One region of the Streptomyces sp. SS8 genome, then DNA from elsewhere that is predicted to be linked to it. Evidence: riboswitches for the same ligand, from Rfam matches in the RefSeq annotation. Region 1 holds a riboswitch; each other region holds the start of a gene.

Region 1 (4,342 bases):
CCGCAGCCTTTTCCCGCACCCGGAACTTTCCCGGCATGCATTCCCCGCGTATTCCCGTCCTGTGTACACAATTTCTGTTACGAATTGTCACACGGTGTGTTTACGGCGTGTTTCGCTCTCCTCACGGGGATTTCCCGGCGGCCGTCGCGCGGCCACCGGACGCTGCTCACGGCGCACCGCGACGGAGCGCTCCACGTGCTCGCCGGCCAGGACGCGCGCCCCTTCCGCGTCGCCGCGCGCGACGGCGTCCACGATGGCTCCGCGCTCGCGCCACACGGCGACCGCGCGCAGCGGCGGTTCCGCGGCGTACACCCAGGTGATCTTGCGGCGCAGCTGGGTGAGCAGCGAGGCCAGGCTGGGGCTGCCCGACGCCCGGGCCAGCGTCTCGTGGTACCAGTCCTCCAGGACGCCCAGGTCGGACAGCCGGCCGCTCTCCGCCCGCTGCAGCCCCAGTCGGACCAGCCCCCGCAGGACCCTCAGCTGCGCCTCGGTGCGGCGCCGGGCGGCCCGCGCCGTGCCCAGCGGCTCCAGCAGGGCGCGGATGTCGAGCAGGTCGGCGGCCTCCTGCTCGGTGGGCCGGGCGACGCAGGCGCCCGCGTGGCGGCGGGAGACGACGAACCCCTCCGACTCCAGGGTCCGCAGTGCCTCGCGCACCGGGACGCGCGAGACGCCGTAGCGTCTGGCGAGGAGTTCCTCGGTGAGCCGGGCTCCGGGCGGGAAAACACCACGGACGATGTCGTCACGGACCGCGCTGCACACCATGTGCGCGGAAATGCGCATGGGCCGACCTCCACCGCCGTCTCCATGTTCCCCGAAGTACCGCAGAGTGGAACTGTATTCCACTGGAACGCGTTTTCCGATGCCCGCCGGGAAACAGGCGTGAAAACATCCGCCGCGCGACCTCACGGGTCGCGCGGCGGATGCCGGTGTGTGACGGGCGCGGCTGCCCGGCGCCCTGCGGGCGGGGTCCGTCAGACGTCGACGCCCTTGCCCGCCAGGTAGGTGATCGGGTTGAAGTCCGATCCGTAGTAGGCGCCGTTGCGGGCCTCGAAGTGCAGGTGCGGGCCGGTGCTGTTGCCGGTGGAGCCGACCGCGCCGATGTGCTGGCCGCCGTCGACCTTCTGGCCCGCCGAGACCTTGGTGGCGGACAGGTGGGCGTACTGGGTGTACTTGCCGTCGTCGTGGCGGATGACGACCTGGTTGCCGTACGCGCCGCCCCAGCCGACCGTCACCACGGTGCCCGGGCCGACGGACCGCACCGGGGTGCCGGTGTTGGCGGGGAAGTCGATGCCGCTGTGCTTGCCGGAGGACCAGGAGGCGCCGGCCTGCTTGTAGGCGGTGGTGGTGTCCACGCCCGCGACCGGGTCGACGTAGCCGGTGGCCGAACGGCGCTCGGCGGAGCGGTCGGCGCGCTCGTTCGCGCGCTTGGCCTCGGCGGCCTCGCGCTTCTCGGCGGCGGCCTTCTCGGCTTCGCGCTTCTCGGCCTCGCGCTCGGCGGCGGCCTCGCGCTCGGCGGCGGCCTTCTCCGCCTCCTCGGCCTTCTCCTCGGCGGCGTCGGCGACGCGCTGCTGGGCCTGGGCCTGGGCCCTGACGTCGTCGGCGATCGTGTCACCGACGGCCATGGCCTGGACGAAGCCCAGGGCGTAGGTCCCCGAGCCCCCCTCCGGAGCGGCGATCGCGGGAGCGGCGGCGCCGACCACGCCGGTGACGGTCAGGGCGGCGGCTCCGGCCAGGCCCACGCGGGTGCGCATGGAGCGGCTGGAGAGGTGGTGCTTCTCGGTGAGGCTCTCGGTGAGCCCGGTGAGCTTTCCGGCCAGCTTCTCGGCGAGCTGCGCGGTGGCACGGGTGAACGCCATGGGTGGCGTGCTCCTTTCCTTCCTTCTCGCCTACCGGGTTAGCTGTCGGGTTCGGAGCAGGAAGGTCTCCTACGGGCGCACGGCCCGATTCACCCCAGGTGCCTCGGAAGAGGACCGCTCCCGCGTGTGAAGGACGGGAGGGTGGGTCCCCGGCTCCCCCGCTCGGGGGACTCGGCGATCACTGCCGTCGGCCGCGGTCGCGGTCACTTCTGACGGCCAGCGAGATCGACGCTAAACGGACAAATTTGAGCGAGCAAGCAAAAAGCTGCTTTTGTAGGCCATGCCACATGAGCCACCCACCGGAACGGCTCAAAACCGGACATACGTAGGGCCCTTGGTGTGGCTTCCCACCAAGGGCCCTACGCTGTGCGACCGCCACGGGACGGCCGGGGATCACTGGTCCGTGACGACCGTCACCTCTCCGATGCCCAGGTCGCGCACCGTGTCGGCGATCTGTGACGCGTCTCCCACCAGCACCGTCACCAGGCGGTCCGCGGGGAAGGCGGCCACGGCCGCCGCCGTCGCCTCCACCGTGCCGGTCTCGGCGAGGCGGGCGTACAGCTTCGCCTGGTAGTCGTCGGGGAGGTGCTGTTCCACCTGGTCGGCGAGGGTGCCGGCGACGGCCGCCGCCGTCTCGTAACGCAGCGGGGCCACCCCCACCAGGTTCTGCACGGCCGTGTCGCGCTCGGCGTCGGTGAGACCCTCCTGCGCCAGGGTGCGCAGCACGCGCCACAGGTCCTCCAGAGCGGGACCCGTCACATCGGTGGCCACCGAACCGTTGATCGCCAGCATCGAGGCGCCGGTACCCTCGGGCGAGGAGCGCAGCACCTGGGCGAAGGCCCGCACGCCGTAGGTGTAGCCCTTCTCCTCGCGCAGCACCCGGTCCAGGCGGGAGGTGAGCGTGCCGCCCAGGCAGTACGTGCCCAGCACCTGGGCGGGCCAGACCCGGTCGTGCCGGTCGGGGCCGACCCTGCCGATGAGCAGCTGGGTCTGCACCGCTCCGGGCCGGTCCACGACGATCACGCGGCCGGTGTCGTCCGCCGTGATCGGCGGGACCGGGCGGGGCCCGGCGGCCGCGCCCTTCCAGTCGCCGAGGGTCTCGGCCAGTGCCTTGTCCAGGTCCACCCCGGTGAAGTCGCCGACCACCACGGCCGTGGCCGTCGAGGGCCGCACGTGCTCCGTGTAGAAGGCGCGCACCGCCTCGGCGTCGATGTTCCTGATGGTCTCCTCGGCTCCCTGGCGGGGACGCGAGAGCCGGGAGTCGGCCGGGAACAGCTCCTTCGACAGCGCGATGGCCGCCCGGCGGGCGGGATTGGCCAGCTCGTGCGGGATCTCGTCCAGGCGGTTGCGCACCAGCCGCTCGACCTCGCCCCCGGGGAAGGCGGGGGCGCGCAGCGCGTCGGCGAGCAGGCCCAGCGCCCTGGTCAGCCGGGAGGCCGGGACCTCCAGGGAGACCCGTACACCGGGGTGGTCGGCGTGTGCGTCCAGGGTGGCGCCGCACCGCTCCAGCTCGGCGGCGAACTCCTCGGCGCTGTGCCGGTCGGTGCCCTCGCTCAGCGCCCGGGCCATGATCCCGGCCACGCCCTCCCGGTCACGGGGCTCGGCCTCCAGCGGCGCGACGAGGTTGACCTCGACGGCCACGACCTTCTGGCCGGGGCGGTGGCAGCGCAGCACGGTCAGCCCGTTGGGCAGCTCACCACGCTCGGGGGCGGGGAACGCCCACGGCCTGGGCTCGCCGCCGCGGGGCTGGGGGTGGAACTCCATCGACATTCCGTTCTGGGCCGTGGCGTCGCTCACTGAGCGGCCTCCTGGTCGTGGGTGTCGGCGGCGGTGCCGGTCTCGGAGACGGTGGCGCCCTCGGAGACGTCGGCCGCGGTGTCGGGGGCGGTCGCCTGGGTGGGCTCGTAGATCAGCACCGCGCGGTTGTCGGGGCGCAACCGGGCCGCGGCCACCTCGCGCACCTCGTCGGCGGTGACCTGGAGCACGCGCTCCACCGCGGTCAGGGCGAGCTGGGGGTCGCCGAACAGCACCGCGTAGCGGCACAGCTCGTCGGCGCGGCCGCCGACCGTGGCCAGCCGGTCCAGCCACTCGCGCTCCAGCAGCGCCTGGGCGCGCTCCATCTCCGCCGGGGTCGGCCCCTCCTGCGCGAAGCGGGCCAGCTCCTCGTCGACCGCCCGCTCGATGTCGGCGATCTCGGCGTCGCCGGACGCCTTCACGTCCAGCCACCCCATCGAGGGCGCCCCCGCCAGCCGCAGCATGCCGAAACCGGCGGTGACGGCGGTGCGGTCGCGGCGGACCAGACGGGTCTGCAGACGGGAGGACTCGCCGCCGCCGAGCACCGTCAGCGCCAGGTCGGCGGCGTCCGCCTCACGGGTGCCGTCGTGCGGCAGCCGGTAGGCGGCCATCATCGCCCGGGAGGGCACCTCCTCGTGGAGGACCTGCTTGACCTCCTCGCCGATGACATCCGGCAGGGAGCCGTCCCGCGG
Region 2 (4,342 bases), on a different contig from region 1:
CCATCACCACGCTGCGGGACGTTCTCGTACTGGACTGCCCCGAGCCGGGGAAGCTCGCCGACTTCTACGCACGGCTGCTGGGCGGGAAGACCGAGGGCGAGGGCAGGTGGGTGGAGGTGACGTTCGACTCGGGCGCGTTGGAGGGCCGGAGGCTCGCCTTCCAGGAGGCGCGCGGCCATGTGCCGCCGCAGTGGCCGAGCGCCGAGCGGTCGCAGCAGTTCCACCTCGATTTCTACGTGCCTCGCGAGGAGTTGGACGCGGCCGAGCGGGAGGCGCTGGAACTGGGGGCCGAACTCCTCCAGGGTGACGGGGGCGAGCGCGACTTCCGCGTCTACCGCGACCCGGCCGGGCACCCCTTCTGCCTCTGCGTCGAGTGAGCCGGCCGCCCGTGGGAGCGTGCGGGGGCGGGGCGCGCCGGTGAACCGGGCGCGCGGGCGGAGGCGGGAAAAGAAGAGGCGGGCGGGGCGGGGGTGTGTGAACACCCCTGCCCCGCCCGCCTTCCGACCGGCTCCGGGCCCGGGTCCGGTCAGGAGGCCGGACCCGGGTGGACCGGGTCGGTGAGGGTCAGGACCCTCAGATGCTGACGCCGTTGGCGCGCAGGTAGGCCAGCGGGTTGATGTCCGAGCCGTAACCGGGGGCGGTACGGATCTCGAAGTGCAGGTGCGGGCCGGTGCTGTTGCCGGTGGAACCGACGGCGCCGATCTGCTGGCCGGTGCTGACCGACTGGCCGGCGCTGACCGACAGCGAGGACAGGTGGCCGTACTGGCTGTACCGGCCGTCCTCGTGGCGGATGACCACCTGGTTGCCGTAGGCACCGCCCCAGCCGGCGGAGACCACGGTGCCGTTGGTGACGGCCTTCACCGGGGTGCCGGAGGCGGCGGCGAAGTCCTCACCGGTGTGGCCGTTGGACCAGCGGGCGCCCGCGGCCTTGTAGGAGCCGGACGGGGCGGCGTTCACCGGGGCGGTGTAGCCGGTGACCGCACCGCGGTCGCTGCGGTCGGCACGCTCGGCCGACTGCTGCACGGCCTCGGCCTTCTCAGTCTTCTCGGGCTTCGGAGCGGCCTTCTCGGGCTTCGGAGCCGGCTTGGCCTCGGGCTTGGCCGCGGCCTTCTGCTGGGCGGCGGCGCCGCCCAGGGTGAGCTCCTGGCCCGGGAAGATCAGGTTCGGGTTGTCGCCGATGACCTGGCGGTTGTCCTCGTAGACGCGCTCCCAGCCGCCCTGGACGCCCTGGGCGTCGGCGATCTTGAAGAGGGTGTCGCCGCCGACGACCTCGTAGGAGGTGCCCTCGCCGGTGCCGTGGTCGTGGCTGTGGCCGTGGGCGCGCTCACCGCGGTCCGCGCGCTGCGGCGCGGCCTCGCTCTTCTCCTGCTTCGGCTCGGCCTCGGGCTTGCTCTCGGGCTTGGCCTCAGGCTTGGCCTCGGCCTTCGGAGCGGCGGCCGGGGCCTGCTCCTTCTGCTCGGTCGGGTTGCTCCGGCCGTCGGGGGAGACGGCCGGGGCGGGACCGCCCTTGGTCAGGCCGGCCTTGACCGAGCACACGGGCCAGGCGCCCGGGCCCTGCCCCGCCAGCACCTTCTCGGCGACGGCGATCTGCTGGTCCTTGGTGGCGAGGTCGGCACGCGGCGCGTACTCGGTGCCGCCGAAGGCGGCCCAGGTGCTCTGGGTGAACTGCAGGCCGCCGTAGAAGCCGTTGCCGGTGTTGATGGACCAGTTGCCCGTGCTCTCGCACTGGGCGACCTTGTCCCAGGTGTCGACGGAGGCGGCGCTGGCCCCGCCGGCGGTCACCAGGGGAAGGGCCATGCCGGCGCCGCCCACGGAGATGGCCAGCGACAGACGGGTGAGGCGGCTGTTGCGCATACGACGGTGACGTCCGCGTGCGGACATAGGTGTGCTCCTTCTCCTACGCCTGCGAGGTGAGCTGTCGGGTTCGGGCTGGAGTTGCCCGGCCATGTGCGCCGCGGTGCGTGCCGCGGCATGGCTTCACCCCAAGCCGTCCCGTACGGGCCTCGCGGCCCGGGACGGCGACTTACCTTGGGTCCCCCGCTCCTGCCATCGGGTGGTGTGGATGGTCCAGCCCGCCGCCGTTGACAGGATTCGGCGTTCGACAGCGGGCCGCCGCACATTCGTACGGCACGGCCAGAACGGTAGACACATCGTTTCCGCCGATACAAGCCGATGAATCACAGGACGCCCGTTTCGAAGGCTTTGACGATCATCCGATCATCACCGTCCGCTGTGTTCACCTCTCGAAGAGTGGCGGGATCCATCCCTGACGCGGCGTCACTTTCCTCCACTGCCAGGACGGATAACGCGAAAGGCCCTCCTCCGGCACGCAGAGCGACGCACCGGGGAGGGCCGGCTCGTGAGTTGAATCACGAAGGGGCCGGGGAGCTACCCGTCGAGCTGTCCGATGGTGGCGATGGACGGGCCGCGCCTGGTCCGCTCGTGACGGGCGACCGCCTCCGCGTCGCGCAGCACGCGCACCGCGTTCTTCCAGGTGAGCTTGGCGAGGTCGGCCTCGGACCAGCGGCGGTCCAGCAACTCGGCCACCAGATGCGGGTATCCGGACACATCGCTCAGATCGGACGGGGTGAAGGCCGTGCCGTCGAAGTCGCCGCCGATGCCGATGTGGTCGATGCCCGCGACCTCGCGCATGTGGTCCAGGTGGTCGGCGACCGTCGCCGCCGTGGCGACCGGGCGCGGGTTGGCCTCCTCGTAGGCGCGCTGGACCGCCAGGCCCCTCTCGGTTCCGTCCAGGGGGTGGAGGCCGTGGGCGCGCATGTTCTCGTCGGCGGCCTCGGTCCAGGCGACGGCGGCGGGCAGCACGAACTTCGGCACGAATGTGGCCATCGCCACACCGCCGTTGACCGGAAGCCGCTCCAGCACGTCGTCGGGGATGTTGCGCGGGTGGTCGCACACCGCGCGGGCCGAGGAGTGCGAGAAGACCACCGGCGCCGTCGTCACGCGCAGGGCGTCGCGCATGGTGGCGGGCGCCACATGGGAGAGGTCGACCAGCATCCCCAGCCGGTTCATCTCCCGCACGACCTCCTCGCCGAAGCGGGTCAGGCCGTCGTGGCGGGGTGCGTCGGTGGCCGAGTCCGCCCAGTCGATGGTGTCGTTGTGGGTGAGCGTCATGTAGCGCACGCCCAGCCGGTACAGGGCGCGCAGTGTGGCCAGGGAGTTGTTGATGGAGTGGCCGCCCTCGGCGCCCATCAGGGAGGCGATGCGGCCCTCGGCGCGGGCCGCCTCCATGTCGTCGGCGGTGAGGGCGAGCCTGAGGTCGGCCGGGTGGCGGTCGGCCAGCCGCCGCACCACGTCGATCTGCTCCAGGCAGGCGCTGACGGCGGCGTCGCCCGTCAGGTCGGTGCGCACGTAGACCGACCAGAACTGCGCGCCCACCCCGCCCGCGCGCAGCCGCGGGATGTCGGTGTGCAGATGGGCCGACTGGTCGCCGGCGATGTCGCGCCGGTCGAGGTCGTAGGCCACCTGCTCGCGCAGCGCCCAGGGCAGGTCGTTGTGGCCGTCGGCGACGGGGTGGGCCTCCAGCAGCGCCCTGGCCCGGGCCAGCAGCTCGGCGGAGTGACCCATCTCACCTGCCCCCGAAGCCGAACCCGGCGCCACCCGCGGCGACCTTGCTCCGCAGCCGCCGGCCCTTCTCCCGCGCCTGGTCCTTCAGCTCCGCCTGGAACCGCTCCATGCGCTCGCGCAGCTCCCCGTCGTGGGCCGCCAGGAGGCGGACCGCCAGCAGGCCCGCGTTGCGCGCGCCGCCGACCGAGACCGTGGCGACCGGGACCCCGGCGGGCATCTGGACGATGGACAGCAGGGAGTCCATGCCGTCCAGGTGCCGCAGCGGCACGGGGACGCCGATCACCGGCAGCGGGGTGACGGAGGCGAGCATGCCCGGAAGGTGGGCCGCTCCCCCGGCGCCCGCGATGACCGCCTTCAGCCCGCGTCCGGCCGCCTCGTCGCCGTAGGCGATCATCTCGTGCGGCATGCGGTGGGCGGAGACGACGTCGACCTCGTAGGGGACCTCGAACTCGTCCAGGGCCTCGGCCGCGGCCTCCATGACGGGCCAGTCCGAGTCGGATCCCATGACGATCCCCACGAGGGGGGCGGGGGCGGGGCTGGGGGCGTTGCTCATTCGGTGATGGTCCCTCGCAGATAGGCGGCGGCGTGGGCGGCGCGCTCGCGTACGTCCGCCAGGTCGTCGCCGTAGGTGTTGACGTGGCCGACCTTGCGGCCGGGCTTCACGTCCTTGCCGTACATGTGGATCTTCAGCCGCGGGTCGCGGGCCATGCAGTGCGGGTAGCCCTGGTACATGTCGGGGTAGTCACCGCCGAGCACG
Region 3 (4,342 bases), on a different contig from region 1:
CGGTCGTCCAGCCCGCGCCGAGCACCGCGGTGACGGCCTGGACGGCCAGCAGCAGCGCGACCGCGCCCCAGACGGCGGCGGCGGTGCGCCGCCACAACCCGCCCAGCCGGAAGGCGGCCTCGGCGTGGGTGTGTTCGGCGACGGTGCGGGCCGCCTGGGTCAGTTCGTCGGAGACCCACTGGCGGGAGGCGCCGGGCGAGTGGGCGAGGGCCGCGGGCACTCCGACACCGGCCGCGAGTTCGTCGCGCCGCCGCCGGAACCCGGCCAGTGCGCGGCGGCGGCCCTCCCGCACCCCGTGCGGGCAGTCCGCGCAGGCACAGCCGCCGTCCCCGGCAGGCGGAGTGCCGCCCGCCGAGCCGGACGGCCTCGCCGTCCCCTTCGGGGGCGCGCCCGCCGTACCGCCGCCCCGCGCCGTGTCCACGGCCACTGTCGACCCACCTCTCCCCGGCTCTCCCCGAGCCGCCGACTCTCCGGCAACGGGAGGGAATTGTGCCCTACGGGGAAGGGGGCCGGGGCGGTGTTCCCGGTGGTTCCCGGCTGTTCCCGGCTGACCCACGGTTCGCTGCCGGCCCGTTCCCGGCCCGCCCCGGCCCCGCTCTCCCGGGCGCGCAGGCCGGTTCGCGGTGGCGGCGGGGCGGGGAGGCGCTGCCGGGAGCGCCGCGCGTTCACCACCCGGACGAGTGAGCCGCCCCGGCGGACGGTGTGCCTCCCGGGGGTGACGGAGGTGTCCGGTCCTCCTCCGCCGGTCCGCCGGGCCGGTCCGGGGCCGCGCGGCCGGCGCGGTGGCGGGAGCCTGGTGAGCGCCCTGGCCGAGGGCGGTGGGGGAGCCCCGGATACGCTCGCGTGCCATGGAGGCACTCACCCACTTCTTCGTCGGCCTGCACATCGTCGGCATCGGCGCCCTGCTCGGCGGCTTCATGACCCAGATGAAGGCCATGGGGGCCGGCGAGGCCCGCATCGTCCCGGCGATGCTGCACGGCGCCCTCACCATGCTGGTCACGGGCATCGCCCTGGTCGGCCTGAACGAGGCGGACGGCCAGACCGTCAACCACATAAAGATCGGCGTGAAGCTCGCCCTGCTGGTGGCGATCCTCGGCCTGGTCTACGTCAAGCGGGACGAGGAGCGGCTGCCCGCGCCGCTGTTCGGCACCATCGGCCTGCTCACCGTCGCCAACATCTTCATCGCCGTCATGTGGGTGTAGCCGGCGCACGTACAGCGGGCGGAGGGCGGCGGTGCGAGGCACCGCCGCCCTCCGTTCGTCTCAGGCCGGACGGACCGCGCTGTGGAAGGGCATGTTGTCGATGGACTCGTAGCGCACCTCGGCGCCCGGCTTCGGCGCGTGGATCATCTGGCCGCCGCCCGCGTAGATGCCGACGTGGCTGATGTCGTCGTAGAAGAAGACCAGGTCGCCCGGCCGCATGTCGGCCCTGGCGATCCGGGTGCCCGCCTCCACCTGGTCGTAGGTGGTGCGCGGCAGTGAGACGCCGGCGCTGAGCCAGGCGGCCTGCGTCAGACCCGAGCAGTCGTAGGAGTTGGGGCCGGTGGCGCCCCAGACGTACGGCTTGCCGAGCTGGGCCTCGGCGAAGGCGAGCACCTTGTCGGCCTTCGCGGTGTACGAGTCGTCCGCGGTGCCACCGCCGGTGCCCGTGTCCGTGCCGCTGTCCGCCGGAGCCTCGGCCTGCTCCTCGCTCCCGGCGGCGGCCTCGCGGCGGGCCTCCTCCTGCCGCTCGCGCTCGGCAGCGGCGGCGGCCGCCTTGCGACGGGCCTCCTCCTGCCGCTTGCGCTCGGCGGCGGCCAGGCGCGCCTTCTCCTCGGCGGTCAGCTCGGACAGCAGCTTGCGGGCCTGCGCCAGCTTGCCCTGGACGGTCTTCCTGGTGTCCGCCAGCTCCTCCTGGGCGTCGGTGAGCTCGGCCAGGCTCGCCGAGGCCTCCGAACGCTTCTTCTGGACGGCGCGCTGCTGGTCCCGGTAGTCGTCGACGGCCTGCCGCTGGCGGTCGGTGATCCGGTCCATCAGGTGCTTCTGGCCGAAGAAGTCCTGGGGGTTGTCGGACAGGAGCAGCACCGCGGTGCCGGAGACCCCTCCGGTGCGGTACTGCGCGGTGGCGTAGCCGCCCAGCTTCCGGCGGGCGTCGTTGAGCTTTTCCGCGCGCTCGGCCGCCTCGTCCAGGAGCCGGTCGACCTTCTCGCGCTGCTCGTCCGTCCTCTCCTTGGCCGCGTTGTACTTCTGCGTCGCGCTGCCCGCCTCCCGGTACAGCGCGTCCACCCGCTCGCGGACCTCCTCGACGGAGGGCCTGCCGTCCCCGGGCGAGGCATGGGCGGGCCCCTGGGACAGGAGGGTCGCGGAGGCGATGGCCGCGGTGGTGAGTCCGACCGCTCCGCGCCGGGAGGCGGGGGACAGCAGAGGGGTACGCGGTCTGCGGTGCGACGCCAAGGCGAGCGCTCCTTCCGTGGAACACCGCCTACCGGGTTAGCTGACGGGTTCGGGCGTCGGAAGTTTCGCCCTACGGGCCCGCGGGCCCGATTCACCCCGTGGGGAGTGGGTCCCCGGCCCCGGCCGCACGGCCGGGCTCGGCGGAGGCCGCCCGTGCCGGCGCTGTCGCCGGCGAGGGGTCCGGGCCGCCTGACGCTGGACCGTAGAGCACTGGTGGGGCCCTTGTGAAGACTGGTGTTCGGTATATCCCGAAACCGATTCGTTATCGGTCGGTTATCGTCCGTTTCGGCAGTCTCCGGCCGCTGCCGGCCCGTTCGCCCTGGCCGGAGGGGCCGGCAGCGGCCGGAGCGGCGGTGCTCAGTCGCGGGAGCGGCGCCCGGGCCAGCGGTACGGGTGGCGTACGGCGATCGTCCCCACCTTGGTGCCGCCGCTGATCCGCAGCACCGGCATGCCGGGCACGGGCGGTTCGGTGGCCCGGTTGCGGACGGAGCCCATTCCGGAGGTGACCCCCTCGGTCCGCACCGTCCAGCCGCGCGGCACGACGACCTTTATCTCGCCCATCCCCGCGTCGAGCTCCAGAAGGACCTCGCGGTGGCGGCACTCCGCCCGCGTGAAGTCGAGCACGATCCGCCCCAGCGTGGTCTTGGCGGTGACCCGCTCCGGCACCACCCAGTGGCCGTCCTGCCGGATGTCCCCGGCGACCGTCCTGAGCGACAGCGGCTCCCGGTCGCTCGGGGCCAGGCCCTCGGCCTCCTGGCCGGGCAGGTCCGCGACCAGTGCCTCCAGATCGCCGTAGGTCTTGGCGGCGAAGGCCTTCTCCAGCCGCTCGTCCAGCTCCTCCAGGTCGATGCGGCCGTCGCCGGCGGCCTCGCGCAGCCGTTCGGCCACCGCCTCGCGGTCGGTGTGCCCGGCGCGCAGTTCCGAGCCGGGACGGGGGCGGGGCGCGGGGAGGTCGGTCATGCCCGCCATCTTAGGAGCGCCGCCCCGCCCGGCGGCACGGCGTCCTAGACTCGACGGCGATGAGCAGCCTCTTCGACGACAGCTTCCTGGCCGACCTCGAGCCCTCCGGGGACGAGGAGCCGCCGCCCCCGCCGGAGGAGGCGTCCGCGCCGCCGGAGGACGGTGTCCCCGACGACCTCTTCGCGGGCGCCTTCGGCGCGGGCGGGGCGCGCGACGCCTACTACGGCAACGGCGCGGCCCGTCCCGTCGTCGACCCGGCCGCCCTGCTGGAGGGGCTCAACGACCAGCAGCGCGCCGCCGTGGTGCACACCGGCTCGCCCCTGCTGATCGTCGCGGGCGCCGGATCCGGCAAGACGCGGGTGCTCACCCACCGCATCGCGCACCTGCTGGGCGCGCGCGGCGTCCACCCCGGGGAGATCCTCGCGATCACCTTCACCAACAAGGCCGCGGGCGAGATGAAGGAGCGCGTGGCGGAGCTGGTCGGCCCGCGCGCGCAGTCGATGTGGGTCTCCACCTTCCACAGCGCGTGCGTGCGCATCCTGCGGCGCGAGAGCAAGAAGCTCGGTTTCACCTCCAGCTTCTCGATCTACGACGCCGCCGACTCCCGCCGTCTGATGGCGCTGGTCTGCCGCGATCTGGAGCTGGACCCCAAGCGCTTCCCGCCCAAGTCGTTCAGCGCCCAGGTGTCGAACCTGAAGAACGAGCTGGTCGACGAGGAGGACTTCGCGGCGCGGGCAACTGGGGGCACCTCCCAGGCCGGAGGCTCTGGGGGAGGCTTCGAGAAGACGCTGGCCGAGGCGTACACGATGTACCAGGCGCGGCTGCGCGAGGCCAACGCCCTGGACTTCGACGACATCATCATGACGACCGTCCACCTGCTCCAGGCGTTCCCCGACGTCGCCGAGCACTACCGCCGCCGCTTCCGTCATGTACTGGTCGACGAGTACCAG

The links. Region 1 has a riboswitch for cyclic di-AMP ahead of ACW69E_RS21950 (M23 family metallopeptidase). Riboswitches for the same ligand answer to the same signal wherever they lie in the genome.
Region 2: another riboswitch for cyclic di-AMP. It lies ahead of ACW69E_RS12975 (transglycosylase family protein); the one in region 1 lies ahead of ACW69E_RS21950 (M23 family metallopeptidase).
Region 3: another riboswitch for cyclic di-AMP. It lies ahead of ACW69E_RS18965 (NlpC/P60 family protein); the one in region 1 lies ahead of ACW69E_RS21950 (M23 family metallopeptidase).

Annotation. Positions count from the first base shown of each region.
Region 1 covers NZ_JBSVCZ010000025.1:9,501-13,842, reverse strand. Annotated here, with positions in the region: gene ACW69E_RS21955 (GntR family transcriptional regulator) at 88-780, opposite strand; gene ACW69E_RS21950 (M23 family metallopeptidase) at 972-1,856, opposite strand; cyclic di-AMP (ydaO/yuaA leader) riboswitch at 1,870-2,043, opposite strand; gene ACW69E_RS21945 (M16 family metallopeptidase) at 2,250-3,626, opposite strand; gene ACW69E_RS21940 (M16 family metallopeptidase) at 3,650-4,342, opposite strand, start outside.
Region 2 covers NZ_JBSVCZ010000011.1:39,266-43,607, forward strand. Annotated here, with positions in the region: gene ACW69E_RS12970 (VOC family protein) at 1-377, shown strand, start outside; gene ACW69E_RS12975 (transglycosylase family protein) at 574-1,881, opposite strand; cyclic di-AMP (ydaO/yuaA leader) riboswitch at 1,886-2,104, opposite strand; gene ACW69E_RS12980 (dipeptidase) at 2,389-3,585, opposite strand; gene purE (5-(carboxyamino)imidazole ribonucleotide mutase) at 3,587-4,138, opposite strand; gene ACW69E_RS12990 (5-(carboxyamino)imidazole ribonucleotide synthase) at 4,135-4,342, opposite strand, start outside.
Region 3 covers NZ_JBSVCZ010000019.1:110,949-115,290, reverse strand. Annotated here, with positions in the region: gene ACW69E_RS18975 (hypothetical protein) at 1-427, opposite strand, end outside; gene ACW69E_RS18970 (hypothetical protein) at 849-1,202, shown strand; gene ACW69E_RS18965 (NlpC/P60 family protein) at 1,263-2,432, opposite strand; cyclic di-AMP (ydaO/yuaA leader) riboswitch at 2,443-2,585, opposite strand; gene ACW69E_RS18960 (DUF1707 SHOCT-like domain-containing protein) at 2,790-3,392, opposite strand; gene pcrA (DNA helicase PcrA) at 3,452-4,342, shown strand, end outside.